DNA from 2 places in the Paenibacillus amylolyticus genome. Region 2 is predicted to be linked to the other one. Evidence: riboswitches for the same ligand, from Rfam matches in the RefSeq annotation. Region 2 holds a riboswitch; the other holds the start of a gene.
What was found. Region 2 has a riboswitch for ZMP and ZTP ahead of V6668_RS08530 (DJ-1/PfpI family protein). Riboswitches for the same ligand answer to the same signal wherever they lie in the genome.
Positions count from the first base shown of each region.

Region 1: linked by a shared signal. The riboswitch ahead of V6668_RS27595 (TIGR01440 family protein) and the one ahead of V6668_RS08530 (DJ-1/PfpI family protein) in region 2 are both predicted to bind ZMP and ZTP.

Region 1 is NZ_CP145892.1:6,249,306-6,255,685, reverse strand. It holds gene V6668_RS27610 (L-threonylcarbamoyladenylate synthase) at 1-363, shown strand, start outside; gene V6668_RS27605 (manganese efflux pump MntP family protein) at 540-1,100, shown strand; gene V6668_RS27600 (low molecular weight protein arginine phosphatase) at 1,159-1,731, shown strand; ZMP/ZTP riboswitch at 1,828-1,909, shown strand; gene V6668_RS27595 (TIGR01440 family protein) at 2,051-2,644, shown strand; gene glyA (serine hydroxymethyltransferase) at 2,863-4,110, shown strand; gene upp (uracil phosphoribosyltransferase) at 4,540-5,169, shown strand; gene wecB (non-hydrolyzing UDP-N-acetylglucosamine 2-epimerase) at 5,208-6,365, shown strand.
Region 2 is NZ_CP145892.1:1,868,028-1,874,407, forward strand. It holds gene V6668_RS08505 (hypothetical protein) at 1-46, shown strand, start outside; gene V6668_RS08510 (hypothetical protein) at 68-607, shown strand; gene V6668_RS08515 (GNAT family N-acetyltransferase) at 616-1,155, shown strand; gene V6668_RS08520 (YfiT family bacillithiol transferase) at 1,203-1,727, shown strand; gene V6668_RS08525 (GNAT family N-acetyltransferase) at 1,761-2,276, shown strand; ZMP/ZTP riboswitch at 2,327-2,408, shown strand; gene V6668_RS08530 (DJ-1/PfpI family protein) at 2,469-3,077, shown strand; gene V6668_RS08535 (GNAT family N-acetyltransferase) at 3,082-3,555, shown strand; gene V6668_RS08540 (VOC family protein) at 3,731-4,114, shown strand; gene V6668_RS08545 (class I SAM-dependent methyltransferase) at 4,307-5,053, shown strand; gene V6668_RS08550 (SDR family NAD(P)-dependent oxidoreductase) at 5,103-5,867, shown strand; gene V6668_RS08555 (response regulator transcription factor) at 6,059-6,380, shown strand, end outside.

The sequences.
Region 1 (6,380 bases), 2.5 Mb from region 2:
ACGCACTACGCACCCGCAGGGGCGCTGTGCGTGGTAGAGGGGCCGCCCGCAGCGGTGGCGGCCTGGATCAGCGCCGCCCTCGCAGAGGCGGCGCAGCGCGGAGAGCGCACCGCTGTGCTGGCGTTCGCCGAGCACGCGGAGCAGTACCGCGCCGATGCCGTGTTCTCGCTGGGTGACGCCAGCGAGCTGGAAGAAGCAGCGCGCCGGCTATACGCCGCGCTGCGCAGTTGCGATGAGCAAGGCGCCACATATATTGTGGCTGAAGCCTGCTCACGCGAAGGGCTGGGAGCAGCCGTCATGAATCGGATGCTCAAGGCTGCGGGGAACCAACTCATACAAGTTGGCAACCAGCAACCCTCATAACCTCTCCTGATCATACAGTCAGGAGAGCTGCTCACTCTTTTTCCAAAACAAAATCAAGATTCTATAAAGCCGGCATCTGACCAGAGATCCGTCCCCGTTTGCCTTTCATCGGTCATGTTTAGGTCCTTGTCCGCATATCGTGTACAAGAACCTTTACGTGACTTGGGGGTATGGGGATGTGGGATGTGTCTGCCCATGTGGGGCAGTTGGTAACCATTTTGATCATGGCTATTGCGCTTGGCCTCGATGCGTTCTCACTCGGGATCGGAATTGGCATGAAGGGCATTCGGCTGCGGGATGTATTGCGAATCAGTATTGTAACGGCTCTATTTCATATCATCATGCCCCTCATCGGCATGTATATGGGCAAATACGTCAGCTCCCTGCTCGGTGACATTACGACGTATGCGGCAGGTGGATTGCTTGTTTTGCTGGGTGCTCATATGATTCTGAATGCATTCCGTGAAGGCGATACAAAGCTGGTGGACCACCGTTCCCTGCTCGGCGTTGTTTTGTTCTCCCTCAGCGTAAGTGTGGATTCATTCTCCGTTGGCGTATCCTTAGGGATGTTCAGCAGTGATCTGATCTTAACTGTACTTGCTTTCGGTGTGTGTGGCGGGGTGATGTCGGTTATGGGTCTGCTATTAGGCCGTCGGGTGAGCCAGAATCTCGGGGATTACGGCGAAGCAATTGGTGGCGCAATCTTGCTTGCGTTTGGACTTTTGTTTATATTTTAGAATAAAACTTGAGATATCATATCATTCGCATCATATGTAAAATGGGGAGGCTAACACAATGAAACATATTTTATTCGTATGTACAGGAAATACGTGCCGCAGCCCCATGGCAGAGGGGCTTTTGCGAAAACTGGCATCGGAGCGCGGCATTCAGGTAGAGGTTCGCTCCGCAGGCGTGGCAGCAACGTCGGGTATGCCGATCTCCCGACATGCTGAAGCAGTTTTGAGAGATCATAACGTTGAAGGTCCACCTCATTCCACACAGCTTAGCTCTAACCTGGTAGGTTGGGCCGATCTGGTTCTTACATTAACACGGAGTCATAAGCAACATGTCATGCAGGTTTTTCCCGATTCAGTCCACAAAACGTATACATTGAAAGAATATGTGGAGGATGATGAACAGGTATTAAGTGATGTTCAGGAGTTGGACAGCCTGTTTGCAACGCTTGAGATGAAACGTGCCCTTGGGCAAGAAATCCTGGCATCGGAGCGTGAGCGAGCCATTGAGATCAGACAACGAATTCCAAGTTTCGACATCTCCGATCCTTTTGGGGGAAGTCGTGATGATTACAATATAGCTGCAGCTGAGATTCGGACGGCATTGGACCGGCTTTTGGATAAGCTGGGATAAATCTGATCCTGCGAGGCAGGTTATACAAATAGGACACGTGATGTAAATTAACCGTTGATTTTAGCCGCGGGTTGTTTTATGATGAAGGGGAAAACAGGGATCCGGTGTAACTGGCGACGAAGTGGGCATAACCACGATGGAGCACCGGAACAAACGGCCGGTCGCCTGGGCAAAAGAGCAATTCTGCGTTACCCGCAGACTGCTCTTTTTTTCGTCTTTCATCTGATTATTCGCTATAATAGTACCTGAGATGCCGTGCAAGAATACGAAGGACAACCAAGAGACAGCGGGCATGATTTTATCGGGAGGCGATGATAGGATGACTATAGAATTAGATTCGGAACAACCCGGATTGCAGGAACAGACCGCGTCTATTCTGCATGAACTGGCGCTTGCCGGACAGCTTGGGCCTGGACAGATCGTTGTGATCGGTACAAGCACAAGTGAAGTCGCAGGCGCTCGGATTGGTACGAGTGGTGCCATTGAAGTGGCGCAGCAGCTTCTTGCGGGTATACGCGAGGTGCAGGAAGAGTTCGGTTTTGACACGGTATTCCAATGTTGTGAGCATCTGAACCGTGCGCTGGTAATGGAACGTTCTGTGCTTACTCGACTTGGATTGACCGAGGTTGGTGCAGTACCCGTGCCCAAGGCCGGAGGTTCAATGGCATCCGCAGCATATCGTTCGCTGACCGATCCATGCCTGGCTGAACATGTGCAGGCCCATGCGGGACTGGACATTGGGGAGACGATGATTGGGATGCATCTCCGGCATGTAGCTGTACCCTATCGTACAGCGCTCCGCTATGTTGGAGATGCTCGTGTAACCACAGCGTTGACCCGTCCGAAGTTGATTGGCGGCGAACGCGCGGTGTATCGTATGGAAGAACAACCAGATTCGACATTTTGTGACTAACATATAAAGCGAGACTAATTGGGTTACACTTCTGACTTTGATTGCATCACCATCTTCCGATCGCTGTTATCCCCAGATTTTTTTATTCCCTATTTAAAGGGGAAATCCGGTGATAAAGGCGACCACTTCGTTTCTTCAGATTGGTGTTGCACTCGCCGTTTTCGTGTAAACATTAGTTTCACTTTATAACTTCACTTATAACTGGGAGGAATTTAATCATGGAACAATTGCGCAAGAATGACCCGGCAGTACTGGAAGCGATGAATCTTGAACTGAAACGTCAACAGAACAACATCGAACTGATCGCATCCGAGAACATCGTAAGTGAAGCAGTAATCGAAGCAATGGGATCTGTTCTGACCAACAAGTACGCTGAAGGATATCCAGGTAAACGTTACTATGGCGGTTGTGAGCATGTGGACATCGTTGAAGACATCGCGCGTGATCGTGCAAAAGAATTGTTCGGAGCAGAACACGTGAATGTTCAACCTCACTCCGGTGCACAAGCGAACATGGCAGTTTATCTTGCAGCGTTGAAACCTGGTGATACTGTACTTGGTATGAACCTTGCCCATGGTGGACACCTCACACACGGTAGCCCGGTTAACGCATCTGGTTTGCTGTACAACTTTGTAGCATACGGCGTACAGGAAGATACATTCCTGATTGATTATGATGAAGTACGCAAAGCGGCTTTCAAACACCGTCCTCGTCTGATCGTTGCAGGTGCAAGTGCATATCCGCGTACCATTGATTTTGAAAAGCTGGCTTCCATCGCCAATGATGTAGGCGCTTTGTTCATGGTGGACATGGCTCACATCGCAGGACTGGTTGCTGCTGGTTTGCATCCAAACCCGGTTCCACATGCGCATTTCGTAACAACAACTACACACAAAACGCTGCGTGGACCTCGTGGTGGTATGATTCTGTGCCGCAAAGCGTGGGCAGCAGCGATTGATAAAGCCGTATTCCCAGGTTCCCAAGGTGGACCTTTGATGCACGTGATCGCTTCCAAAGCGGTAGCATTCGGTGAAGCTTTGCAACCATCGTTCAAAACGTATGCTGAGAATGTCGTGAAAAACGCACAGGTTCTGGCTGAAACACTGATCGCTGAAGGATTGAACATCGTATCTGGTGGTACAGATAACCACTTGATGCTGATCGACACACGCAGTGTGAACATCACAGGTAAGGAAGCTGAGCATGTGCTTGATTCCATCGGTATTACCGTGAACAAAAATGCAATTCCATTCGACCCTACAAGCCCGTTTGTAACGAGTGGTATTCGAATTGGTACACCTGCTGCAACTTCCCGTGGCATGAACGAAGAAGCGATGGTAGCGATCGGTAAGATCATTGCTAAAACGCTGAAAAATCCAAAAGATACAGCGAAGCTGGATGAAGCCCGTGCAGAAGTGACTGCACTGACAGACCAATTCCCGCTCTATACAGATCTTAAATACTAAAAAACTTTGCTCATGCTGTTTGTATTTGAGATGTTCTTAAAATGGGATACAAAAAAACGAAGCAGACAGAATGAGACCGCAGAAGCGAAGCGTTCGCCTTTATCCCCGGATTTTTCCCTTGTTAAAAGGAGAATAAAAAAAATCTGGGGATAACAGCGATCGAAGGATCATTCTGTAGGCGGAGTGCCATTGTATTCATCATTTTCATTTTCTTAACGACATAACAGCAGGAGCAAAACAGGACCGGATGGATCATTTTCCGGTCCTGTTTTTTATAGGATTCGGTAATCTGTAATGATTGGGTGCCCTTTGATGGTGTAATTCGTTGTTGGTGATGATATAATATACAGGATTTATCGAGCCCATGAATGGTGGCTAGGTATATTTGGAAATGCTGAACATGAAGAACTTACCGGAGGGACAAATTAGATGGGAAAATTAGTAATATGTGATCACCCTTTGATTCAACACAAACTGACGTTTATACGCGACATGCGTACGAATACGAAAGATTTTCGTGAATTGGTGGATGAAGTAGCAACGTTGATGGCTTATGAGATTACAAGAGATGTTGAACTGGAAACGATTGATGTACAGACACCTGTAGCTGCAACACAAGGTAAAGTTATCTCTGGACGTATGCTCGGACTGGTGCCGATTCTGCGCGCAGGACTCGGAATGCTGGATGGCGTTGTGAAATTGTTGCCAGCGGCAAAAGTTGGACATGTGGGTCTGTTCCGTGACCCGGAAACACTGCAACCGGTAGAATACTACACCAAACTGCCTACAGACGTAACAGAGCGTCAATTGATTGTAATTGATCCGATGCTGGCAACCGGTGGTTCGGCAATTGCAGCTATTGACGTGCTCAAAAAACGTGGCTGTACCCAAATCAAGATGATGAACCTGGTTGCAGCACCGGAAGGCGTAAAAGCTGTGCAAGATGCACATCCCGATGTGGACATCTATGTAGCAGCATTGGACGACCGTCTGGATGATCATGGTTATATCGTTCCAGGGCTTGGAGATGCAGGAGACCGTCTATACGGCACTAAATAAGCATATTGCATGCGGAGTAGAAAAGGGGCTTTGCTCGAATGTCCAACAAAATTAAAGTCATGACGATCTTCGGGGTGCGTCCGGAAGCCATCAAGATGGCTCCGCTTATTTTGGAATTGCAGAAACACCCTGAGTCTATTGAATCTATTGTTTGCGTAACTGCGCAGCATCGCCAGATGTTGGATCAGGTACTTGAAGTTTTCGACATTCATCCCGATTATGATCTGGATGTGATGAAGGACCGTCAGACATTGAATGAAATTACAATTCGTGTACTTGGCGGTCTGGAACCGGTGTTAGCTGAAGCTAAGCCGGATATTGTACTGGTTCACGGGGATACATTAACTACCTTTGTAGCGAGCTATGCAGCATTCTTGCAACAGATTCAGGTAGGACATGTGGAAGCGGGGCTGCGGACGTGGAACAAGCTGTCTCCATATCCTGAAGAGATGAACCGTCAGCTGACGGGAGTACTGGCTGATCTACACTTTGCGCCTACGGATTGGTCTTCTTCCAATCTTGCCAAAGAAAATAAATCGGAGTCTAGTACGTACGTCACAGGCAACACGGTAACAGATGTGTTTCAATATACTGTACGGGAGGACTACACACACCCGGTACTTGATTGGGCCCAAGGCAAACGCCTTGTGCTGATGACAGCTCATCGCCGTGAATCTCAAGGCGAGCCTCACCGCAATATTTTCCAGGCCGTCAAACGGATTGCCGACGAATTCGAAGATATTGCCATCGTGTACCCGGTGCATCCAAGTCCTGCTGTGAAGGAGCCGGCTCACGCGATCTTGGGGAATCATCCCCGTATTCAATTAATTGATCCACTAGACGTGGTGGATTTGCATAACTTTTACCCGCACACTCACTTGATTTTGACCGATTCAGGCGGTTTGCAGGAAGAAGCACCTTCGTTTGGTGTGCCTGTGCTCGTATTGCGCGATACAACAGAACGCCCGGAAGGTATTGAAGCCGGAACGCTGGAATTGGTAGGTACCGAAGAGGAACGTGTGTATGAACGGACCAAAGCTCTGCTTACAGACAAAACCCTGTATGCAAGCATGAGCCAGGCTGCCAATCCATACGGTGATGGACATGCTTCGGAAAGAATTGTCAATGCGATTTTGCATCATTTCGGTGTAAATAGTGAGCGTCCGGAATCATTTCACAGAAAATTCAAAAAATAATACATTTTTTCTGAC
Region 2 (6,380 bases):
AACTCAATCTTTAACAGAGAAGGAGCTACTCCAGAAGTATGATTAATTAGACGGGAGGATCAGACAGATGCGTAAAAGTACAATATTTTGGATTACGGGAGTAACGATAATTCTCTTGGTGACTCTGCTCATATACAGCTATGTTATTCCAAGTGTGAGTGCCCAGGATGTTGTGATGGCAGGCACAATCAGGCAGATTGATACGGATGTAGTTGAGGTAGAGTTAGAGATAACGCGAAAAAGAGAAGACAAGGATCAACATATGGTGTATCCCGTTGTCCCTGGATGGGAAGGGGTCACATTCACTGAAGAACAAGATGATGCGTGGTACATGCCTTCGTCTGTTGGCAGCTCCTATCTTGATCAAGTCATTCTGGAAAAGTATCTGAAGGCGCAGGGGATGACCATGAAATCAGCTGATAATCTGATAGGATTTGCGATACCTGATGAGATAGGGAGCTACAAGTTGCGGTTAACGCTCAGATCTTTGGATGGAACGACTCAGCCGCTTGAGAATCCCGTGGTGTATTATGTTCACAACGAGCATTTGTTAGGGAAGGATCTGAGTTGGGTTACGAGTGAGAATCTGGAGATCAATAAGGAGTAATCAGAATGATGAATGTATATGAATCGAATGAAATCACTGTACGTTTCTTGGACTCAGAAGATGAACAACATCTGGTGAAGTGGCTGTCAGACCCGGAAGTTCTTCAATACTATGAAGGGCGTGATCGGCCGCATGATCTGGAACAGGTGAGAGAGCATTTTTACAATCAAAAAGATGATGCTACTCGTTGTATCGTTGAGTATGGAGGACATCCGATTGGATACATTCAGTTCTATGAGCTTGAGGAAGAAGAACGAACGGAGTATGGTTATGGAGACACGGATGAGATCATCTATGGAACGGATCAGTTTATTGGTGAGGTAGAATACTGGAATAAAGGCATTGGTACACAGTTGATGCAATCCATGCTGGCTTATCTGATTAATGAAAAACAAGCCCGTAAAGTGGTTATGGACCCTCAATCCTGGAACTTAAGAGCGATATCCTGTTACGAGAAATGTGATTTCCAAAAGATTAAGCTGTTGGAGAAACATGAGCAGCACGAAGGACAGATGCGAGACTGTTGGCTTATGGAATATGCCCTGTAGATCCTGCTTAAAGTTAACTAAATCATGTAAACAAGGAGGAATAATGGATGGATGAAAGATTTCCGATAGGACCATTTGTATACACGGGTGAAGTTACTTTGGCACAACGGGAGAAGTGGATTCAGGACATTGCTGAGTTGCCTGAACGCGCACGAGAAGCGGTAAAGGGATTGAGTGAAGAGCAATTAAGTCTACCGTATCGAGAAGGTGGATGGATGCTCAAACAGGTTATTCACCACATGGCAGACAGCCATATGAACAGTATGATTCGTTTCAAGTTGGCGCTGACAGAGGATACACCAACGATTCGGCCTTATTATGAAGAGCGCTGGGCTGAACTGAGTGATTCAAGAGACCTGGATGTCGAATTCTCGCTTCAGATTCTGGATGCCCTCCATCGTCGTTGGGTGTTTCTGTTAAACGCGCTGACAGATGCAGATTATGCCAAACAATTTTATCATCCCTCATCGGAAGAAACGACAAGACTGGATTACAATCTGGGCATGTATGCTTGGCACGGCAAACACCATGTTGCTCACATCACATCGCTTCGGGATAGATTGGGAATATAGCTATTAGAAATATCTTTTAAGGAGGATTCATCAATGAGTGTACATATCAGACTATTAAATGAGAACGATCCTGTAATCATATCAAAGGCGTTTCAGGAGCAGGGTTGGGGGAGATCCCCTGAGCAGTATCTTCATTACTTGGCTGAACAACAGAATGGGGAACGCGTAACCTTGGTAGCCGAGTTGAATGGAGAATTTGCCGGATACGTGAATGTATTGTGGAATTCCAGCTACCCGTCTTTCAGGGAACAAGGCATTCCCGAAATTAACGATTTTAATGTACTAATGAAGTTCCAGCGCCAAGGTATTGGTTCACGGTTGATGGACCGAGCAGAGGAAGTTATTCTGGAACGAACGGATGTAGCAGGCATTGGTGTAGGTGTGTTTTCCGATTATGGCAAAGCGCAAGTTCTATATGCCCATCGCGGGTACATACCAGACGGTCACGGTGTACACAAACATGATCATTACATTCAGCCGGGTGAAGAAACGATTATGGACGACGATGTTGTACTTTATCTTACGAAGAAGTTAAAAGCCACGCAATAATTTCATAATATATACAATATGAAAGATGTCATGTATATTAGTTGTAAATATCTGTTATGTGTGACTGGCGTAAACGTGGAGTGAACCACGAGGGAGCACATATATTATATGCCGTACGCCTGGGCAAAGTGTTTGATCTTTTGATCAAACACTTTATTTATTATTCAGGGAACGAAAGGACTGGTGGCGGCAATGAAAATGGCGTTTGTTTTATTTGATGGAATGACAAGCATGGATTTAGCTGGATTTTATGAAGCTGTGACTTGGCTAGCGATTCTGAAAGCAAAGGAAAACGTATCATGGACATTCTGCGCAGATAAGGAGGAAATTTCGGATGACCGTGGGCTGAAAATGAAATCCGATGCAGTATTACCTCATCTAGGGGATTTTGACCTAGTATTTTTTCCTGGTGGATTATCAACTAGAACGCTTCGATTTGATGAGGATTTTATGCGATGGGTCCGAACGGCAGAAAATGTCACATATAAAATATCTATTTGTACCGGGGCTTTACTGTTGGGGGCAGCAGGTTTCCTGAATGGAAAAAGGGCTACTACCAACTCATCTGCTTATGATTTATTGAATCCTTATTGTGCAGAAGTAATCTCAGCGCGTGTAGTGCGTGATGGTAATACGGTAACGGGTGCGGGGGTTACGGCTTCCATTGACCTGGGACTATACTTGGTCGAAATGTTAACGTCTACGGAGATCGTCCTTCAAGTTCAACAAAAACTAGAGTATCCATATTATGAAGCTGGTAACTTAAAAGATGTCTACATGCACACTAAGGGTAGGGGATAAAAAGATGACTATTCGCCTTTTTCAAGCGATTGATCAGCCAGCAGTGCTGAAAATGATGACGGATCATGATTTTCAATTCCCTTCGTTTATACGCGATCAGTATCCTGCGCGCTGGGATATATTTTTAAAAATGACGGATGAACGTATCAGTGCTTATTATGTCATGGTTGACGAAGCAGATGTTGTCATAGGTCATGCTGGTTATATCTTTCATCCTACTGTTAACCGATATGAAATCGTTGGCGTTGTTACATGCAAATCACACCTTCGACAGGGAGTAGCACGTGGACTAATTACAAAAATATGTATAAAAATAGCTGAATTCGGCAGTAGTGATGTCATGCTTTACACACTTGATCATGAAGAAAATGAAGCAGCGCTCGTATTTTATGAACGAATGAATTTTCAAAAAGAAGGTGTTGATATGAATTATTATACCTCGGGGTTTCATAGACTTTCACTTGTTAAAACATTATAAGGGAACTTCAAAAAACTAATTGTAGTGGAAGCATAAAAGTGTACTTCAGTTTAAGCTGCATGGACTTGCAAAGAAAGATGATAAAAAAGCTGTCTTGCATGTTATACTCTATTGGAATTTGAGGAATGATAAGCAGGATGTTAAGAGATTAGATGATCAGAGGAGTGGATGATGCATGTTTAGCAAAGTCGGCCAGATTATGTTGTATGTCAACAATCAGGATGAATCACTGGCATTTTGGACGGAAGTTGCGGGATTCCACATTGTGGATGAAGTAAACCTTGACGAGGGTATGAGATGGATTGAGATTGCGCCTACCCCAAATTCGCAGACGAGCATTATTCTTCATGACAAGGAGTTTGTGGAGCGGATGTCGGCGGGTGTAAATCTGGGCACACCTTCGTTAATGTTCTTCACCGAAAATCTGGATCAGTTATATGCCGACTTGGCTGGTAAACATGTAACGGTCGGAGAGATTGTCGAGATGCCAACGGGGCGTGTCTTCAACTTTGCTGATAACGAAGGAAATTACTTTGCAGTTTTGGAACGGGCGAAGTAAGTTACAACTTAAAACAGCACCATTGCAAGCGGTCGACATTCATGTCGGTCGTTTTTTTGTTGGGAAAAAGCTTATGTTTTGGAGTAGAAAAACGCAAGAAAAATAGAGAACTACTGGGTAAAAATGTTATAATAGAGTGTGGCTGATTTATTGAAAATGACGAGGAGTGAATAGTCTGAAATGAAGGTTTGAATGGAGCAGTTAAGGAGGAATGTGGTTGTGGAAAAGACGATTAAAAGTGTACAGGATCTATATGATATGCTCGATGCGGATTTCAGATCTGCCAAGCAGTTTTGGGAACCTTTCTATGAGGATCGGAACAGACCAATCCCCTTTTTCCCAAACAAACCGGATGAGAATCTGGTAGCGCATGTGAACGAAGGTGTGCTGAGCGGCGGCAAGGCACTGGAACTGGGGTGTGGCCCGGGCAGAAATGCGTTGTATTTAACCCGCCAAGGATATCAGGTAGATGCTTATGATCTTTCGGAGACAGCTATTGCTTGGGCTAAAGAGAGGGCGGCAGAGGAGCAACTGGACGTGCATTTTGAATGTCGATCTGTGTTCGAATTATCCCCAGAGCAAGAATATGATCTTGTCTACGACTCGGGTTGTCTGCACCATCTGTTGCCACATCAGCGCATTCCCTACATAGAGATGATCCACAATGCACTCCAGCCTGGAGGATACTTTGGAATGACTTGTTTTGCTCCTGGTTTTGGCGGTATTGGTGGGCCTGAGATCGTTATGAATGATTGGCAGGTGTATCAAGAGAAGTCGATGCGCGGTGGTCTTGCGTTCACGGAGGAGAAGCTTCGCTACATGCTGGAAGATGGCTTTGAATGTGTGGAGTTCCGTGCAATGAAGTCGCTGGAGCAACATGAACCGTATTTTGGTGTACCTTTTCTCTGGGCCACGTTGTGGAGAAAGAAAAACTCGTAAGAATAGTGAAATAAACATGCATTGAAAATAGAGGAGGAGTGGTATCGGAATGGGAACAGAAACAGGAAAAAGACACTTTATTATTACAGGCACATCCAAAGGGATCGGTTTACAACTTGCAGAGTTATTATTGGCTAAGGGGGATTACGTTTACGGTATTTCACGCGGGGGTTCGGATCTGTTGGAATCAAGCGAGGAATGGAGCGGGCGTTACCGCCATGTTCAGTATGATCTTGCCGACCTGAATGGGATCGATGATTTGATTACACGCATATTGGACCAAATACCTTCTCAGGAAGCTGAATTCATTGGACTCATTAATAATGCAGCGATGCTGGAGCCTCTAAAACCTATCGATCAATGCAGTGCGGCAGAGATAAGTCAGAGTCTTAACATCAGCCTCGCAGCACCAATGATATTAAGTTCCTCTTTTATTCAACAAACAAATCATCTGTCCGCCAGACGTAAAATTGTCAATCTCTCATCGGGTTCGGGAAGTTATCCCGCGCCTTCAATGGCAGTGTACTGTACATCCAAGGCAGGTATGAACATGTTCACCCAATGCGTATCTTTGGAGCAAACGGGCCAACAGAACCCTGTTGAGATTATTGCTTTTGATCCGGGGATGGTCGATACGGAATTGCAGGCTGTTGCACGAGGCAAAAGTGCAGAGGAGTTCGCTCTTGCAGGTATGTTCAATCAAGTATATGAAGCAGGACAATTAAGATCGCCACGAGACGTAGCGATGCAGTTGATCGAGCGGATGGACGCACAGAGTGATGCAAGCCATGTAATACACACTATTGAGAGCTAATAGGATATACGTATTTCGGCTTGTTATCTTTACGAAGTATGGATACCTTTTGATATAAGCCCAACTTCCCTGTACACTGGAATCAGCGATCGGAAGAACGATTCGTAACGGTAAAGGTGATCCTGCAACAACGGAGTCTAATTACCTTTATTCAACCTCAACCTTAGAAGATCAGAAACGTGGTGAATCTCTTGTTTAAAATTATGCTCATTGAAGACGACGAGTCGTTATTCAGTGAAATCAAGGAACGTTTGTCCCAATGGTCATATGATGTGTATGGTGTGCAGGATTTTGGAAAGGTATTGCAGGAGTACAGCGTAATTCAGCCGCAACTGGTCATTATAGATATTCAGTTACCCCAATATGACGGGTTCCATTGGTGCCGGATCATTCGTTCGCACTCTAATGTGCCGATTATCTTTTTGTCCTCACGGGATCATCCTGCGGATATGGTCATGTCCATGCATTTGGGTGCAGACGATTTTATCCAGAAGCCTTTTCACTTCGATGTAT